2 linked regions of the Gluconacetobacter diazotrophicus PA1 5 genome follow. The protein of the gene in region 2 interacts with the protein of the main gene of each other region in a pairwise test. Links are inferred from orthologs where the notes say so. Each region holds a gene or a part of one and is shown on either strand. Other genes may lie near its edges.

Region 1 (3,233 bases), 770 kb from region 2 along the record:
CGCACCTGGTGATGCAGGAACGACCGGGCCTCGGCCTCGATCACGATTTCCTCGCCCTGGCGGACGACGCCCAGCCGGTCCAGCGTCCGCAGCGGGCTCCTGGCCTGGCATGCGCTGGCGCGGAACGAAGTGAAATCATGCCGTCCCAGCAGAAGGCGGGCGGCCCGCGCCATGGCCGCTTCGTCCAGGGTGCGCTTGACCAGCCAGACCCGTCCGTCATCCAGGGTCGGCCGGCTGCGGCGGTTCAGGATCCGATAGCGATAGGACCGGCGGATGGCGGAAAACCGCGCGCTCCATTCGGTATCGACCGGACAGGCCCGCAGCACCGCCACCGGATAAGGCTTCATGTGGAAATTCAGCGCATCGCGCACGGTCGAATCGTTCAGGCGCACGTCGCCGGGAAAATCCAGGTGCGCCGCCTGGCCGGTGGCATGCACGCCGGCATCGGTGCGCCCGGCGGTAATGCTGGGCACGACGCGTCCGGACGCCAGCCGGCTCGCTGCTTCCTCCAGTACCTGCTGGACCGACAGGCCGGTGATCTGGCGCTGCCAGCCGACGAAGGGGCGTCCGTCATATTCGATGCGTACGGCCCAGCGCTGGAGCGACGGCGCGGTCACGATCCCAGCCGCGTGCCGACGGGGACCGGCTGGCCGCGCAGGAAGGCGTCGGCCTCCATCATGCCGCGTCCCGGGCGCTGGATGCGGGTCAGGCGCAGGGTCCCCTGGCCGCAGGCGACCGTCAGCCGGTCGTCCAGCACCGTGCCGGGTACCGCGTCCCGCGGCCCGTCGATCGGGGTCGCGGCGCCGATCTTCAGGACCGTGCCGTCCAGCGTGGTGAAGGTGCCCGGCCAGGGCGTCAGGGCGCGGACCTGCCGGTCGATATCCACGGCATCGCGGGTCCAGTCGATGCGTCCGTCCTCGCGGGTCAGGCGGGCGGCATAGGTCGCGCCCTCGGCGGGCTGGGGAATCGCGGCGGTCTCCGAATTCGCCAGGGCCGCCACGATCAGCCGGCCCCCCATGGCCGCCAGGTCGTCATGCAGCGTGCTGGCGGTGGTTGCCGGCGTCAGGGCGACGCGGCCGGTCAGCAGCATCGCGCCGGTATCCAGCCCTTCGTCCATCTGCATGATGGTCACGCCGCTCTCGTCGTCGCCGGCCAGGATCGCGGCCTGGATCGGCGCGGCCCCCCGCCAGCGGGGCAGCAGGCTGGCATGGACGTTCAGGCGAGCCCCGGCGCGGGGCGTCAGCATCGCGCCGGGCAGGATCAGCCCGTAGGCCGCGACCACCGCCGCATCCAGGTCCAGCGCGCGGAAGAACGCATGTTCGTCGTGATTGGCGCGCAGCCGGGTGGGCACGCGCACCGGAATGCCCAGCGCCTCGGCCGCCAGGTGGACGGGCTGGGGACGCACCGCCTGGCCGCGCCCGGCGGGACGGGGCGGCTGGCTGTAGACCACGGCGATCTCGTGCCCCGCTTCGTGCAGGGCGTGCAGGGCGGGAACCGCGAAATCGGGTGTTCCCATGAAGGCCAGGCGCATGACGATCCGATCCTGTTTCCCGAGAATGATCAGCGCTGAAAAGACTCAGCGTTTCTGGCGCTGTTCCTTGGCCAGGCGCCGCATGATCATGTTGCGCTTCAGCGTCGAGAGGTGATCGACGAACAGGATGCCTTCCAGATGATCGATCTCATGCTGGATGCAGGTGGCCAGCAGGCCGTCGGCCTCCAGTTCCTCCTCTGTGCCGTCCAGGGTGCGGTAGCGCACGCGGACACGGTCGGGGCGGATCACCTCGGCATATTGGTTGGGCAGGGACAGGCACCCTTCCTCGCGCGAGGCCAGGCTGTCCGATTCCGCGATCACGTCCGGGTTGATCAGGATCAGCGGCTGGCGCTCGCCTTCCTCGCCCAAATCCACGATGGCAAATCGCAGGCCCATCCCGACCTGCGGGGCCGCCAGGCCGATCCCCGGGGCCTGGTACATGGCGGCGAACATGCGCGGCAGGGCATCGCGCACGCCCGCCGCATCCTCGGGCCGGACGGGGCGCGCCTTCTGCCGCAGGATGGCCTGCGGCGCGACCAGGATGGGCATGGGAATGGCGGCGGCGATGGCGTCACGGTCGATCATGCAGGGCGATGTAGCGACACCGGCCCCGCCGCGCCAGAGGGAACCCGCCCAGCAGCGTGGAAAACCCGGAAGAATTGGATGAAAATCATGAGTTCTTCGTGCCCACAAAATCCACCGGCACAGCTAAGAGCAGCCGTGGTTTCCCTACCGATTTGCCGATGGTAGGCTGAGAACGCGCCGAGCAAGCTCGACACCATGGCCGTGGTTTCCCTACCGATTTGCCGATGGTAGGCTGGCGACAACGACGTCCGGCCGGCGCTCGATGCCGTGGTTTCCCTACCGATTTGCCGATGGTAGGCTTGAGCGTTGATCCGGCCATCATGCGCGATCGCCGTGGTTTCCCTACCGATTTGCCGATGGTAGGCTGCCATATTGGGCCACAAGCTGCCTCCGCTCGCCGTGGTTTCCCTACCGATTTGCCGATGGTAGGCTAAGACCGTCGTTGCCGGTATCGAAATCTGCGCCGTGGTTTCCCTACCGATTTGCCGATGGTAGGCTTCTTCGTGTGGCCGAAGGCCGTTATCTTGCGCCGTGGTTTCCCTACCGATTTGCCGATGGTAGGCTCCAGTGCGCACGCGCAAGGTATCGGAATCGGCCGTGGTTTCCCTACCGATTTGCCGATGGTAGGCTCTTCCCCATGTCGTCCAGCGCGGTCTTCGAGCCGTGGTTTCCCTACCGATTTGCCGATGGTAGGCTATACCCGGTCGAAACCAAAGGTCATGCGATGCCGTGGTTTCCCTACCGATTTGCCGATGGTAGGCTGAACCCGCCGTCACGCAATTAACCGGCCAGGCCGTGGTTTCCCTACCGATTTGCCGATGGTAGGCTACCTTGCAGGGAAGTAATTGGAACTGTTGTGATTTCCGCGTTTTTTGACGCCGAAATCACAACAGCACCATCTGAGAAGGTCCGATTCGCTCGGTTTTTGGCGCAAGGCCCAGCATCAATTCCATCCGTCCGTATTGCCTGTCCGTGATTTGTAGTGTCCGAACGCTACCTTCCTTTGGAAGATTCGACCGCACCCGCCGAACATGCTTTTCCACAGCGTCCTGTCCTCGGCAGATGCGTGCGTAAACCGAAAATTGCAACATCAAGAAGCCGTCATCCTTGAGGAAAT
Region 2 (3,647 bases):
TCCGTCACGCTGTCGGGGGCGACGCCCGGGCTGTCGCGATAGGCGGCCACGGGCTTTCCGTCGACGGTCCCGGCCCGGTACTGGCCGCGCACCGCGTCCTCCGGCGCCACCGGGCGGACGGATTCGAACAGCTGCTCCTTCGCCGTGCGCACCGTGTCGGCCGAGAACGAGGCCGGCGGTTCCATCGCCACCATGGCGAAGAGCTGGAACAGGTGGTTCGGCACCATGTCGCGCAGCGCGCCCGTCGGTTCGTAGAACGCACCCCGCTGCTCGACCCCGATGGTCTCGGCGGCGGTGATTTCGACATGGTCGATATACTCGTTCCGCCACAGCGGCTCGAAGATCAGGTTGCCGAAGCGCATGGCCAGGATGTTCTGGACCGTTTCCTTGCCCAGGAAATGGTCGATCCGATAGATCTGGCGTTCGTCCAGCACCGACAGGATCTGCGCGTTCAGCGCCCGCGCGGTCGCGAGGTCCGAGCCGAACGGCTTTTCGATCACCACGCGGCGGAACCTGCCGTCCTGTTCCGCCAGCAGCCCGGCCTGGCCCAGCGTGGCCACCAGCGACCCGAAGAAACGCGATGGCACCGCCAGGTAGAACACGGCGCTGCCCGGTAGTTTCTCGCCCAGGGCCCGCACCTGCGCCAGGTCCGAGAAATCGGTCTGGACGTATTCCAGCCTGTCCGCGACCCAGCCCCAGGCTTTGGCGTCGATGCTGGGGGTGTAGAATTCGGCATCGCGGTCGCGGGTGAATTCCTGCATCGTCGCGGCCAGCCCGTCGCGCCATTCCGCCGTGCTGCCCGGCACGCGGTCGATGCCGATAATGCGGAAATCCGGGTCCAGCAATCCGCTGCCCGCCAGGTTGTACAGGGCCGGCATCAACAGCCGCTTCGTCAGGTCGCCATGGGCGCCGAACACCACCAGCGTGGAGGCCGGGGCCGGCTTGCTGCCCGAGGGGGGGATGGCATGCCGGGCGCGCGCCGGCGACGATATGTCGCGAGAGAAGGACATGACGGATAGTTCTCCTGAACAGCCAGCAGCCCGAGCATAGACGCCGGCGCGGGGGAAGACCTTGCGCCAGATCACGAACGGCTGTCATGTCCGGCCATCAGACACCCGGCGGGGCGGAGCGGCAACGCACCGTGCCAACACAAGGATGCGAGACCGCAACCCGCGAGGCCCCGCTTGTCCTGCTTGCATAGCACCCGGGACGGCACTACCTGTCAGCGTCTCCAATCAGGAGAAAACACGCAGCCCCCGGGCAGGCCGGGCGCGCAGATCAGGGAATGGATCGATGGGATACCGCGTTGCGGTCGTCGGCGCCACGGGCGCCGTCGGGCGGGAAATGCTCAAGACGCTGGCCGAACGCGCGTTTCCGATAGACGAGATCGTCGCCCTGGCCTCGGCCCGATCGGCGGGGCAGGAGGTCTCGTTCGGCGACAAGACGGTGCTGAAGGTGCAGAACCTGGAGCATTTCGACTTCACCGGCTGGGACATCGCCCTGTTCTCGCCCGGGGCGTCGGTTTCGGCGGTGCATGCGCCGCGCGCGGCCAAGGCCGGATGCATCGTCATCGACAACACGTCGCATTTCCGCATGGAACACGACGTGCCGCTGGTGGTGCCCGAGGTCAACCCGAACGCGCTAAAGCGGGCGCGGCGCGGCATCATCGCCAACCCGAACTGCTCGACCATCCAGATGGTGGTGGCGCTGAAGCCGCTGCACGACCTGTTCACCATCCGCCGCGTCGTGGTGGCCACGTACCAGGCGGTGGCCGGCGCGGGCAAGGAAGGCATGGACGAACTGTTCGCCCAGTCGCGCGCCAGCTTCGTGGGCGACCCGCTGAAGGCCGAACAGTTCACCAAGCAGATCGCCTTCAACTGCATTCCCCATATCGACCGTTTCATGGATGACGGCGCGACCAAGGAGGAATGGAAGATGACGGTCGAGACCCGCAAAATCCTTGACCCTGACATCTCGGTTTTCGCTACCTGCGTGCGCGTGCCGGTCTTCATCGGCCATTCCGAGGCCATCACGGTCGAGTTCGAGGAACCCGTGGACCTGGAGCGCGCGCGGGAGGCCCTGCGCGAGGCGCCGGGCGTCATCCTGCACGACCAGCGCGAGGATGGCGGCTACGTCACGCCGACAGAATGTGTTGGTGAGGACGCAACTTACGTGTCGCGCCTGCGGATCGACCCGACCGTACCCAACGGCCTGGCCTTCTGGTGCGTGGCGGACAATCTGCGCAAAGGGGCCGCGCTGAATGCAGTACAGATCGCGGAAACCATGATCGCGCTGGACCTGATTCACCACAAGGCCACCTGATCGACACCACGAAAAACCGGAACGGTACGAAATCGTTCCGGTTGCGTGCCACGGCACTGCAATCACGCGTCTCGCGACCTCGTGTTCCCCCCTGCGTTGACCGCGCCCCCTCCCCGGCGTAGGACCGATACAGACACAAGGCGACGGAACAAACCGGAGCCATAATCAGGGAAATCGACGAGACGACCATGCAGGATGTCCGTGATGCGCTCTATATAGGGCACCGAAGCGACGGAACACTGACCCGGCGACCCATGTCCCCGCATCTCCAGGTCTATCGCTTCCGACTTTCAATGTTCCTTTCAATCGCGAACCGGGCAGCCGGCGTCGCGGCGGCCGCCGGTTCGGTACTCGGCGTGTGCTGGCTGAATGCAGCCGCGAAAGGCCCTGAATCCTTCAAGAAGGTTCAGAAGGTTACCCGCAATCCCCTGGGCAAGCTGGCCCTTGTGGGCTGGACGCTGTCGCTGGTCTATCATTTCGTCGCGGGCCTGCGCCATCTCTCGTGGGATGCCGGCTACCGCTTCGAGAAGAAAGAGATCAACGAGGACGGGCCCATCGCGGTGGGCGTGACGGTGGGGACGACGCTGGCGCTCGTCGCCACCATCTTCGGCCTTGCGGCCTGCCGTTCCAGAAAGAAGAAGGCATCCTGACATGAACGCGTCCCATACGCCGCGCATGGATGTCATGCGCTCGCAATTGTCCCGGGCACGGGGACTGGGCTCGGCCAAGACCGGGGTGGACCATTGGTGGATGGAGCGGATGTCCGCCGTCGCCCTGGTGCCGCTGTCGGGCTGGTTCGTGCTGCAGGTCCTGCGCCTGGCGGGCTCCAGCCAGGAAGATGTCGTGGAATGGGGCGGCAAGCCCGTCAATTCCTCGATGCTGCTGGCCCTGATGGTCCTGACCTTCTACCACATGCAGCTGGGCCTGCAGGTCATCATCGATGACTATGTGCATGGCAAGGCGCATCTGCCGGTCAGCCTGCTGATGAAGGGCGCCGCCTTCCTGATCGGGCTGTTCGCCGTGATCGCCGTCCTGAAGCTGGCACTGGCCCCGTCGCGCAAGGCAATCGCCTGACATGGCGGATCGGGCCCGCGCGGTCCGTGAGTACAGAGACAGCGATACAGAGACAGTTCCGGCCCGGCGGCGACACAAGCCGTCCCGCGGGCCGGACGAGCATCGGGACACGTCCAAGAAATGAACGCGATCACTCTCCCTTCATCAAATGCCTATCGGATCGTCGATCACGCCTATGACGTGGTCGTCGTCGGCGCCGGCGGATCGGGTCTGCGCGCCACGCTGGGCATGGGCGCCGCCGGCCTGAAGAC

Evidence for each region. Proteins that work in one complex are often made in the same cells at the same time.
Region 1: the proteins of GDI_RS06680 (region 2) and def interact in binary tests that used the Escherichia coli proteins (3 or more experiments, as listed by UniProt). The link is inferred for Gluconacetobacter diazotrophicus PA1 5 from one-to-one orthologs.

What each region holds. Positions count from the first base shown.
Region 1 is NC_010125.1:2,181,193-2,184,425, reverse strand. What follows is about bases 347-3,233. They hold def (peptide deformylase), read right to left. Parts: upstream 2,117-3,233; coding sequence 1,577-2,116; downstream 347-1,576. Other genes in these bases: cas2 (CRISPR-associated endonuclease Cas2), read right to left, coding at 3,001-3,233; fmt (methionyl-tRNA formyltransferase), read right to left, coding at 614-1,531; truA (tRNA pseudouridine(38-40) synthase TruA), read right to left, coding at 347-617. Outside these bases: more of truA, read right to left, coding at 1-346. UniProt on the Escherichia coli protein: Removes the formyl group from the N-terminal Met of newly synthesized proteins. Requires at least a dipeptide for an efficient rate of reaction. N-terminal L-methionine is a prerequisite for activity but the enzyme has broad specificity at other positions.
Region 2 is NC_010125.1:1,407,219-1,410,865, reverse strand. What follows is about bases 353-3,307. They hold GDI_RS06680 (aspartate-semialdehyde dehydrogenase), read left to right. Parts: upstream 353-1,293; coding sequence 1,294-2,322; downstream 2,323-3,307. Other genes in these bases: sdhD (succinate dehydrogenase, hydrophobic membrane anchor protein), read left to right, coding at 2,974-3,307; sdhC (succinate dehydrogenase, cytochrome b556 subunit), read left to right, coding at 2,511-2,972; zwf (glucose-6-phosphate dehydrogenase), read right to left, coding at 353-1,010. Outside these bases: more of zwf, read right to left, coding at 1-352; more of sdhD, read left to right, coding at 3,308-3,396; sdhA (succinate dehydrogenase flavoprotein subunit), read left to right, coding at 3,517-3,647.